2 regions of the Brevundimonas sp. GW821-FHT12E07 genome follow, and region 1 is predicted to be linked to the other one. Evidence: predicted binding sites of a transcription regulator. Region 1 holds the regulator's gene; the other holds the start of a gene.
The links. The regulator HrcA, encoded in region 1, represses chaperone genes, less so after heat shock. The targets are predictions, from matches to a motif close to GTTAGCANTCNNNNNNNNNGANTGCTAAC.
Positions count from the first base shown of each region.

Region 1 (5,123 bases):
ACGGTCACCGGGGCCATCCTCGGCGTCATCTTCGCCGGCTTTGTCGTCTGTCTGCTGGGTCTGATGGCGACTCTGCTGGTGCCTGACCTGCCGCTGGCGGCCCGGCCAAAGCCCGTCGACGGCCACACCTTGGGAGAGGCCCCCGGAGAGCCGCCGGCTGACCCTGCCTAGCTGACCCGGCTCAGGGGATCAGGCCGCGCACTCGGCCGGTTTGGTCTCGCCGGGACCGTACATGGCGCAGGAGCGGTCGATCTCGCCCTGGATGGCGGCGCATTCGTTCTGCGCATTGCACGGCGGATGGGTCGCGGGGCTGACGGCGATGCAGCGCTGGACCAGTTTCTCGGAGGCGGCCGCCCCGATGTCCTCGGCGCAGCTCTTGACCGGCGTCGGCGGGACCGGATCGGTGATCGTGGCCTCGGCTTCTTCCTGGGGCGGGGCATCCTCGGGCATGACGGGCGTCTGGGCCGGGGCCGAGACGGCGTCAGCCGTCTTTTCCGGGGAGGGCTGGCCGCAGGCCGACAGCAGGGGCGTGGCCAGCAGCAGGGCCGCCGACATCATCGCCAGAGAAGCCAGTCCACGCATCGGCACGCCTCCACAGTCATTCGAAGATCAGGGAACGGCGCGGACGATGCATCGATCCGCGCCGCTCGGCTAGCCCCTTCGAAAACCCGTGTTTCGGATTCCGGAATCCCTCGTGGGATCAGGCCTTGAGGGCCGCCTCCAGCGCCGCCTTCTGCTTCACGAACAGCTCGGCGCAGCCGATCTCGGCCAGCTGGAACAGACGGTCGAATTCGGCGCGGGAGAAGCCGCGCTTCTCGCCCGTAGCCTGGATTTCGACGATCGTGCCCGTACCAGTCAGGACGAAGTTTGAATCCGCCTCGGCGTTGGAATCCTCTTCGTAGTCGAGGTCCAGCACCGGCTCGTTCTCGAACACGCCGCACGACACGGCCGCGACCTGATCGAGGATCGGATTGGTCTTCAGCACGCCTTCCGACACCAGATGGCCGAGCGCCGTGGCCATCGCCACCCAGGCGCCGGTGATGGAGGCGGTGCGGGTGCCGCCGTCGGCCTGGATGACGTCGCAGTCGATGACCACCTGACGCTCGCCCAGAGCCTTCAGATCGACCACGGCGCGCAGCGAGCGGCCGATCAGGCGCTGGATTTCCTGGGTGCGGCCCGACTGCTTGCCGGCGGCGGCCTCGCGGCGGCCGCGCGTGTGGGTGGCGCGCGGCAGCATGCCGTATTCGGCCGTGACCCAGCCCTGGCCGGTGTTGCGCATCCAGCCGGGCACCTTGTCCTCGACCGAGGCCAGGCACAGCACCTTGGTATGGCCGAAGGTGACCAGGCAGGAGCCCTCGGCATAGCGGTTGACCCCGGTCTCCAGCGTCACGGCGCGGAGTTGCTCAGGGGTACGGTCGGAAGGGCGCATCGGAGGTCCTAGTCAGTGAAGGCTCGGCTGCTTATCCTGAAACCGTGAGCCTGTATGCCCCCAACCCGCTTCCGTTCGGAACGGCCCCTCTCGGGACCGGCGCCGGGCTGTCTGCGCTGGACCAGCGCGCGCGCGACATCTTCCGCCGCATCGTCGAGACCTATCTGGAGAACGGCGAGCCGGTGGGGTCGCGGACCCTGTCGCAGCGCGGCGTCTCTCTGTCGCCCGCCTCCATCCGCAACACCATGCAGGACCTGACCATGGCGGGGCTGCTGGCGGCGCCCCACACCTCGGCCGGGCGGATCCCGACCCATGCGGGCCTCAGGCTGTTCGTCGACGGCTTCCTCGAAATCGGCGACATCGGTCAGGAGGAGCGGCGCGAGATCGACGCGCGTCTGGCGGGGAAGGGCAGGGGCTTCGAAGAAGCCCTCGACGCGGCCTCGTCCCTGCTGTCCGGCCTCGCGGGCGGGGCAGGCATCGTCGCCTCTCCGGTGTCGGACGCGGGGGTGAAGCATGTGGAGTTCGTCGCCCTGGGCCACGATCAGGCGCTGGCGGTGCTGGTCGGGGACGACGGCACGGTCGAGAACCGGCTGATGCCCCTGTCGGCGGGGGTGACCCCCTCGACGCTGCAGGAGGCGTCCAACTTCCTCAACGCCCGGCTCCGGGGGCGGCCGCTGGCCGAGGCGCGCACCGAGATGCGGACAGAGCTGGACGCGGCCCGGCGTCAGCTGGACGCCACCGCCGCGCGTCTGGTCGAGGACGGTCTGGCGGCCTGGTCGGGCGGTCCGGACCGGGAGCGGTCCCTGATCGTGCGCGGCCGCGCCAACCTGCTGCAGAACCGCGAGACGGCCGCCGATCTGGAGATGGTGCGCGTCCTGTTCGACGATCTGGAGCAGAAGGAACAGCTGATCGGCCTGCTCGACGGGGTCTCGGCGGCGCAGGGCGTGCGCATTTTCATCGGCGCGGAAACGCGGTTGTTTTCACTTTCGGGTTCCGCCGTGATCGCGGCGCCCTATATGAACGGCCGACAGCGGGTTCTGGGCGCCATCGGCGTGATCGGACCCGCGCGACTGAACTACGCCCGCATCATTCCGTTGGTGGACTACACCGCCCGGGTGCTGGGGCGAATGCTGGACGGACAGGACACTTGAGCGACACGAACCAAAACCCCACCCAGGAAGAACTCGACGCCATCGAACGCGAAGAGGACGAAGGCGGCCCGGTCTCCGACGCCAACGACAGCCTGGCTCCGCTGGACCAGATCATCGCCGAGCGCGACGAGTGGAAGGACCGCGCCCTGCGCGCCGCCGCCGAGCAGGACAATCTGCGCCGCCGCACTGAGAACCAGCTGAACGACGCCCGCGCCTTCGCCATCCAGCGCTTCGCCAAGGACCTGCTGGGCGTCGCCGACAATCTGTCGCGCGCCCTCCAGGCAGCTCCGAAGGACGCCGACGGCGCCGCGGCCGGTCTGGTCACGGGTCTGGAGCTGACCGAGAAGTCGCTGCTGGGCGCCTTCGAATCCAACGGCCTGAAGCGCGTCGCGCCCGCCGCGGGTGAAGCCTTCGACCCGCACCTGCATCAGGCGATGATGGAACAGCCGTCGGAAACCGTTCCGGGCGGTTCGGTCATCCAGACCATGCAGGCCGGCTATGAGCTGTTTGGCCGCACCGTGCGCCCGGCCATGGTCGTGGTCGCCGCCAAGGGCTCGGGCCCCAAGGCCGCCGCCTCCGGCGCCTATGGCGAGGCCCCCGCGGCCAATGGCGGCGCCTTCGACGGCAAGGCCTGATTTTTGGGGCGCTATGTTCGCGACGCGGTCGCTCACGACTTGAGCGCCGCCGTATCAGGCGAACCCGCTTACGCTCGTGGTTGAAAAGGTTAAGGTCGGGGCATGTCCCTGACCGAGACCTCGACCGGCCGGCCGCGCGCCTTTTCCGATGTGATCGAGGCCCTGGCTCGTCGCCCGGGCGAGCGGCTGGCGCTCGGCGAACTGGTCGACGCCTTCGGCGACCGGGCCTTCGGGGCGGTGATGCTGTTGTTCGGCGTCCTGAACCTGATGCCCTGGCCGCCCGGCGGCACCACGATCACCGGCGCGCCCCTGCTCTTCCTGTCGATGGAGTTGGCCTGGGGGCGTGAGGCCCTGTGGCTGCCGGGCTGGATGGAGCGGGCGACGGTCAGTCGCGCGACCTTCCGCAAGCTCAGCGACCGCTTCATGCGCGCCATCCGCTTCACCGAACATCTGTCGCGGCCGCGCCTGCGCTTTCTGACCTCGCGCTTCGGTCAGGGCCTGATCGGCCTGGCCTGCGTCTTCCTGTCGGCGGTGCTGGTCCTGCCGATCTTCGGGGGCAACCTGATCCCGGCCGTCGCCATCACCTTCTTCTCGCTGGGGGTGATGCAGCGCGACGGTCTGGCGGTGCTGCTGGGCTGGATCGTGACCGGGATCACGATCGTCGTCCTCTTCCTCGCCTGGAAGATCATCGTCGCCGGCTTCGAGCACAGCTGGGAATGGGTGTCAGGTCTGTTCTGACCTCACTCGGGCCGCTCCAGCCCACGAGGCTTCTCGCTCAAGCAGCGAGGCCTCGCAGGCCGGGCGTTAGCGCTCTCTAGGAAGCGAGAGCCGCCTCGGAAGCCACGATGCGGCTGGCGGCGTGGACGACGGCGGCGATGCGCAGGGCCGTCTGGATCTGGGCGGCGGGAACGGCGTGCTTCTTCAGTTCGCCCTCGTGGGCGTCCAGGCAGGCGCCGCAGCCGTTGATGGCCGAGACGGCGGTCGACCACAGCTCGAAGTCAATCTTGTCCACGCCCGGATTGCCCAGGACGTTCATGCGCAGCCGGGCGGGGATGGTCTGGTACTCGGGGTTATGCATCAGGTGCAGGGCCCGGTAGTAGATGTTGTTCATGCCCATGATGGCGGCGGCCGATTTGGCGGCGTTCATGGCTTCCGGCGACAGGTGTTCGGCGGCCGCGACCTCGATGGCCTTGACGACCGGGGCGACGCCGATGGCGTGGGCCGAGGCGAGGAAGGTCCCCCACTTCTGCTGGTCGTTGAGCACGGTCTCGGAGGCGAGCGAGCCCAGGTTCAGGGAAATGTCCTTGGCGTAGGCGGGGATCAGGTCGCGGACGGCGTCGATCGACATGGTTTTTTCCTTCGGAAAAGGGGCGGCTAACGCTCGCGACGCGGTCGCTCGCTGCTTGAGCCGCAAGGCTTAGGTGGGGGCCGGGGAGCGCGCACTCAAGCCGCGCATGCCAGTCCTCGGGTAAGAAAAAGGCGGCGACGGAGAACCGACGCCGCCTCTTCATTCAGTCAGACCTGTCCGCTTACGCGGCCAGGGTCTCACCGCCGGCAGGGCGGTTGCAGGCGCACAGTTCGTCGGTCTGCAGGGCGTCGACGACGCGCAGGGTGTCGTCCGGCGCACGGCCGACGTTCAGGTTGGTGACATAGACGTGTTGGACGACGTTGTGCGGGTCGACGACGAAGGTCGCGCGCAGGGCCACGCCTTCTTCCTCGTTCAGGACGCCCAAGGCGCGGGCGAACTTGCCGCCGTTGTCGGCGAACTGCCACATCGGCAGCTTGTTCAGGTCGGCGTGCTCACGGCGCCAGCCGAGCTTGGAGTGCTCGTTATCGGTCGAACCGCCCAGGACGACGGTGTCGCGGTCCGCGAAGTCCTTGTTCAGCTTGGCGAAGGCGGTGATTTCG
Region 1 is NZ_JBXAQH010000006.1:65,462-70,584, reverse strand. It holds gene AC1ROD_RS18635 (MDR family MFS transporter) at 1-171, shown strand, start outside; gene AC1ROD_RS18630 (hypothetical protein) at 190-582, opposite strand; gene rph (ribonuclease PH) at 701-1,429, opposite strand; gene hrcA (heat-inducible transcriptional repressor HrcA) at 1,480-2,580, shown strand; gene grpE (nucleotide exchange factor GrpE) at 2,577-3,215, shown strand; gene AC1ROD_RS18610 (exopolysaccharide biosynthesis protein) at 3,318-3,953, shown strand; gene ahpD (alkylhydroperoxidase, AhpD family) at 4,030-4,563, opposite strand; gene AC1ROD_RS18600 (peroxiredoxin) at 4,745-5,123, opposite strand, start outside.

Region 2 (5,123 bases), on a different contig from region 1:
CGCCTCGCCCGCCCCCTGGGTTCGCGCGCCCGGCTGAAGATCGACGCCGGCGACTACCCGTCAGCCCACGCCGACCTCGACCGCGCCCTGGCCTTGCGCCGCGCCGGCCGGACCACCTCCGACGCCGAGGCTCCCGACGCCGCCGAGATCGCCACCCTGATCTATGACCGCGCCAAGGCCTTCGACGCGCAAGGCCGCAACGAGGAGGCCGAAACCGCCGCCCGCCAGTCCTGGGACCTGCGCCGCGCGGTGCTGGGCCCCGTGCAGGAAAAGACCGCCGACAGCCTGAACCTTTACGCCAACACCCTGACCGCCCAGGGCCGCCATGCCGAGGCCGACCCCGCCTATCGGCAGGTGCTAGGCATGTATGAGGTGCTGCACGGACCCAAGGATTTCCACCTGGCCATCGTCCTGTCCAACCTCGGCAATTCGCTCCGCCGCACCGGCCGGGCGCGCGAGGCCGCCCCCCTGTATCGCCGCGCCGTCTCGGTCGCCGAGGTCTCCGGGGACAAGGTCCTGCTGGCCCAGTGCCTGACCAACTATGGCTGGTTCCTGCATACCCAGGGCGATGGAAGGAAGGCCGAAATCCAGTTCCGCCGCGCGCTGGATCTGGCCGTGGCCTTGGTCGGGCCGGACCATCCCTTCGTCGGCGCCGTGCGCGCCAATATCGGCTTCAGCCTGCTGGACCAGAACCGCCCCGCAGAGGCCGAACCCGAGTTCGCCGCCGGCCTGCACGCCCAGGAGGCGGGTCTGGGCGCCGACAGTCCCGATCTGGTCGAGACCCTGGGCGGCTATGGCCGCACCCTCGCCGCCCTGAATCGCCCGGCGGAGGCCGAACCCCTGTTCCTGCGCGCCCGGACCATCGCCTCGACCCGCCTCGCCGCGGCCCATCCGATCGGGCTGGACCAGTCCGGCCTCTACGCCGGCTTCCTGCTGGACCAGAACCGCCCCGCCGAGGCCCTGGCCGAGCTGCGCGGTTCGCTGGGCACGCTGGTCGGGCAAGGGTCCGGCGGCCGCGATTGGCGCACCAGCATCAAGGGCGCCGGTCCCCTGTTCGAACAGAGGGTCCAGGCCGACTGGCGTCTGGCGACCGCCGCACCCTGACGGGAATCGTCAGGCGACGCCGCCGCCGTTCGGGTTCAGGATGAGGCCATGAAGGGGATCGGGGCAGTTCTGGCAGTCATGGTCGCGCTCGCGGCCTCGCCCGCGCTCGCCGGAAACCCCGACCGCGCCGCCGTCCAGGCCCAGGCCGACGCCGCTGTGAAGACCGCCTCCGCTGCCCACTCGGCGAACGACTGGCCCACCGCCATCGCGGCCTACCGTTCGGCCTGGATGGGCCACCGCAAGGCGCGCGGCTGGCGCTCGGTCGCCGCCGCCACCGACGCCTTCAACCTCAGCGTCGTCCTGACCGCCGCCGGCCGGCTGGACGAGGCGGCGGCGGTCAGGCGTCAGGCCATCGCCGAACGCTCGCGCGCCCTCGGCGGCGGCGGCGTCGACCTCGCCGACCTGTGGAAGCTGGAAGCCCGGGCGCTCGACACCACCAAGCCCGACCAGTCCGAGGCCGCCTGGCGCACCGCCCTGACCCTCTATGAAACCAGTCCTCGCCATATCGACGACGCCGCCGAGGCCGCCGCCGGCGTCGCCCTGACCTGGTCGACCCGCGTCCGCCCCGAACAGGGCCTGCCCTGGGCCGAGCGGGCCGTGGCCCTCGCCGACAACGGCGGCTCGAATGCGATGAAGACCTGGACCCTGACCACGCGCGGCCGCCTGAAATCCGAGGCCGGAGATTTCGAGGGCGGGCTGGTCGACCTGCGTCAGGCCGTCGCCGTCCGCGATCCCGACGACGGCAATCCCCTGCAGCAGCTGGCCCTCGCCCTGGACGCCCAGGGCCGCTACGACGAGGCCGCCGCCGCCCTGGACGCCGCCATCGCCGCCTTCGAGCTTCAGGGCGACTACGGCCGCCCCGGTCTGGCCGAGGCCATCAACACCCTGGGTCAGGTCCGCACCAGCCAGCAGCTCTATGCGCAGGGCGAGGCCCTCTATCGCCGGGGGCTTCAGGTTGCCGCCGATGATCCGTTCGAGACCTCGGTGATCAACGCCAACCTCGGCTGGAACCTCGACCGTCAGGGCCGCTATGCCGAGGCCGAGCCCCTGCTACGTCAGGCTGTGATCGACATCCGCGCCCACGAAGGCCGCGAGACCCGCAACACCGGCTTCACGATCGGGAACCTCGCAGGCGATCTGCAGGCGCAAGGCAGACAGGCCGAGGCCCTGCCCCTGCTGCGCAAGTCGTATGAAAGTCTGGCCCGGACCATCGGACCCGAGCACCCGGCCATCGGCTGGACGGTCAACGCCCTGGCCGGCGCCGTCGCCGCCGTTGAAGGCCCCTCGGCGTCGGAGCCCTGGTTCCGTCAGGGCATCGATCTGGCCCGCCGCCGCATGCCGCCCGGCCACCCCCAGGCCACCGAACGGGCCGAGGACTTCTCCCGCGTCCTGCTGAAAGCCGACCGGCCCGGCGACGCGCTGGACGTCCTGCGCCCCGCCGGTCAGGCCGCCCTGTCGCGGGCGGGAAGCGCGAGCGAGACGGTCCAGTCCCAGCGCGCCTTCAACCGCAGCCGCAGCCTGTTCCGCCTGACGGTCGAGGCGGCCTGGGATAAGGCCGCCTCTTCCTCGTAAAGACCCGGCGCAGCCTACGCCGGGCCACACCCGGCTATTGGGCCGGGTAGTCCATCGCCACCGTCAGGTTCACATCGCCCGAGGCCGGGACCGTGAACTTGACCTGATCGAAGGTCGGGGCGGCGCGCAGGGTCTCGCCGTGCAGCATGCCCCAGCCCTCGCCGGGACGGCCGTTGACCATCGACATATCCTTGTTGCCGTCGGCGTCGTGCAGGGCCGTGATCGAATAGTCGCCGGGCGCGACATTGTGCAGCACGATGGTCTTGGTCCCCGCCGTCGGGTTTTCGAGGATCTGGCCGTAGGCGCCGGCGTGCTGCAGGAACTGCCCTTGCGTCTGCAGCCCGACCAGCAGTTCGCCGCCGCGCGCCTGGACGCCGGTCAGGGTCACGGTGACGTCCCCGGCCAGGGCCGAGCCGGCGGCGAGGGTGGCGGCCGCGGCAGCGGCGATAGCGATCAGAGAGGCTTTCATTGTCGTTCGTCCCGAATGTGGGCGGCGCCAATCGCCGTCTGCAATGTTCTTTATGTTGCAAAGTACATTGCGTCAATCCGCCTTCGAAAGCCGCTCATTCTTTAACGCTGTCGCGGAACCGTGCCTTGACCCGCCGCCGGCCCACCCCTACTTGCACGGCGCGTTAGCACTCTCAGGCGCCGGCTGCCAAAACGCCGGTCCGGAGCGCTACCGAGGAAACATTAGAAGTCTCACTCCGGAGAATATGCAGATGGCGTTTCGTCCTCTCGGCGATCGCGTGCTGGTCAAGCGCGTTGAAGAAGAATCCAAGACCAAGGGCGGGATCATCATCCCCGACACCGCCAAGGAAAAGCCGCAGGAAGGCGAAGTCGTCGCCGTCGGTCCGGGCGTCCGTGACGAGTCCGGCAAGGTCAACGCTCTCGAGCTGAAAGCCGGCGACCGCATCCTGTTCGGCAAGTGGTCGGGCACCGAGGTCAAGCTGGAAGGCGAAGACCTGATCATCATGAAGGAATCCGACGTCCTGGGCGTGCTGTCCTAAGCACCCGCGTCGACGACCTTCTTCTTCGAAAACAATAGATAAGGAGCTGCCTCAATGGCTGCCAAGATCGTACAGTTCAACACCGACGCGCGCGACAAGATGCTGCGCGGCGTCAACGTCCTCGCCAACGCCGTCAAGGTGACCCTGGGTCCCAAGGGCCGCAACGTCGTGATCCAGAAGTCCTTCGGCGCCCCGCGCTCGACCAAGGACGGCGTTTCGGTCGCTAAAGAGATCGAGCTGGAAGACGCCTTCGAGAACATGGGCGCCCAGATGATCCGCGAAGTCGCTTCGAAGACGAACGACAAGGCGGGCGACGGCACCACCACCGCCACCGTCCTGGCCCAGGCCATCGTGCAGGAAGGCCTCAAGGCCGTCGCCGCCGGCATGAACCCGATGGATCTGAAGCGCGGCATCGACAAGGCGGTCACTGCCGTCCTCGAAGAGATCAAGTCCAACTCCAAGCCGGTTTCCAACAACTCGGAAATCGCCCAGGTCGGCACCATCTCGGCCAACGGCGACGTTGAAGTCGGCACCCTGATCGCCGAAGCCATGGCCAAGGTCGGCAACGACGGCGTCATCACCGTCGAGGAAGCCAAGACCGCCGAAACCACCGTCGACATCGTCGAGGGCATGCAGTTCGACCGCGGCTACCTGTCGCCCTACTTCATCACCAACGCCGACAAGATGGAGGTTCAACTCGAGGAGCCGCTCATCCTGCTGTTCGAGAAGAAGCTGTCGTCGCTGCAAGCCATGCTCCCGATCCTGGAAGCCGTGGTCCAGTCGGGTCGCCCGCTGCTGATCATCGCCGAGGACATCGAGGGCGAAGCCCTGGCCACCCTGGTCGTCAACAAGCTGCGGGGCGGCCTGCGCGTCGCCGCCGTCAAGGCTCCGGGCTTCGGCGACCGCCGCAAGGCCATGCTGGAAGACATCGCCGTCCTGACCGGCGGCCAGGTCATCTCGGAAGACCTGGGCATCAAGCTCGAGAACGTCACCCTCGACATGCTCGGCCGCGCCAAGAAGGTCACCATCACCAAGGACGACACCACCGTCGTCGAAGGCGTGGGTGAAAAGGCCGACATCGAAGCCCGCGTCGCCCAGATCAAGGCCCAGATCGAAGCCACGACCTCGGACTACGACAAGGAAAAGCTGCAGGAACGTCTGGCCAAGCTGGCCGGCGGCGTCGCGGTTCTCCGCGTCGGCGGCTCGACCGAAGTCGAGGTGAAGGAAAAGAAGGACCGCGTCGACGACGCCCTCAACGCCACGCGCGCCGCGGCTGACGAAGGCATCGTTCCCGGCGGCGGCATCGCCCTGCTGAAGGCCTCGAAGATCCTGACGGGCGTCACCGGCGACAACGCCGACCAGACGGCCGGCATCGCCATCATCCGTCGCGCCCTGCAGGCTCCGATCCGTCAGATCTCGGAAAACGCCGGCGTCGAAGGC
Region 2 is NZ_JBXAQH010000001.1:254,205-259,327, reverse strand. It holds gene AC1ROD_RS01275 (tetratricopeptide repeat protein) at 1-1,104, shown strand, start outside; gene AC1ROD_RS01270 (tetratricopeptide repeat protein) at 1,153-2,676, shown strand; gene AC1ROD_RS01265 (DUF2141 domain-containing protein) at 2,711-3,145, opposite strand; gene groES (co-chaperone GroES) at 3,396-3,683, shown strand; gene groL (chaperonin GroEL) at 3,738-5,123, shown strand, end outside.
Region 2: a site for HrcA is predicted at 3,308-3,336, ahead of groES (co-chaperone GroES). Genes of this name have one in related genera too.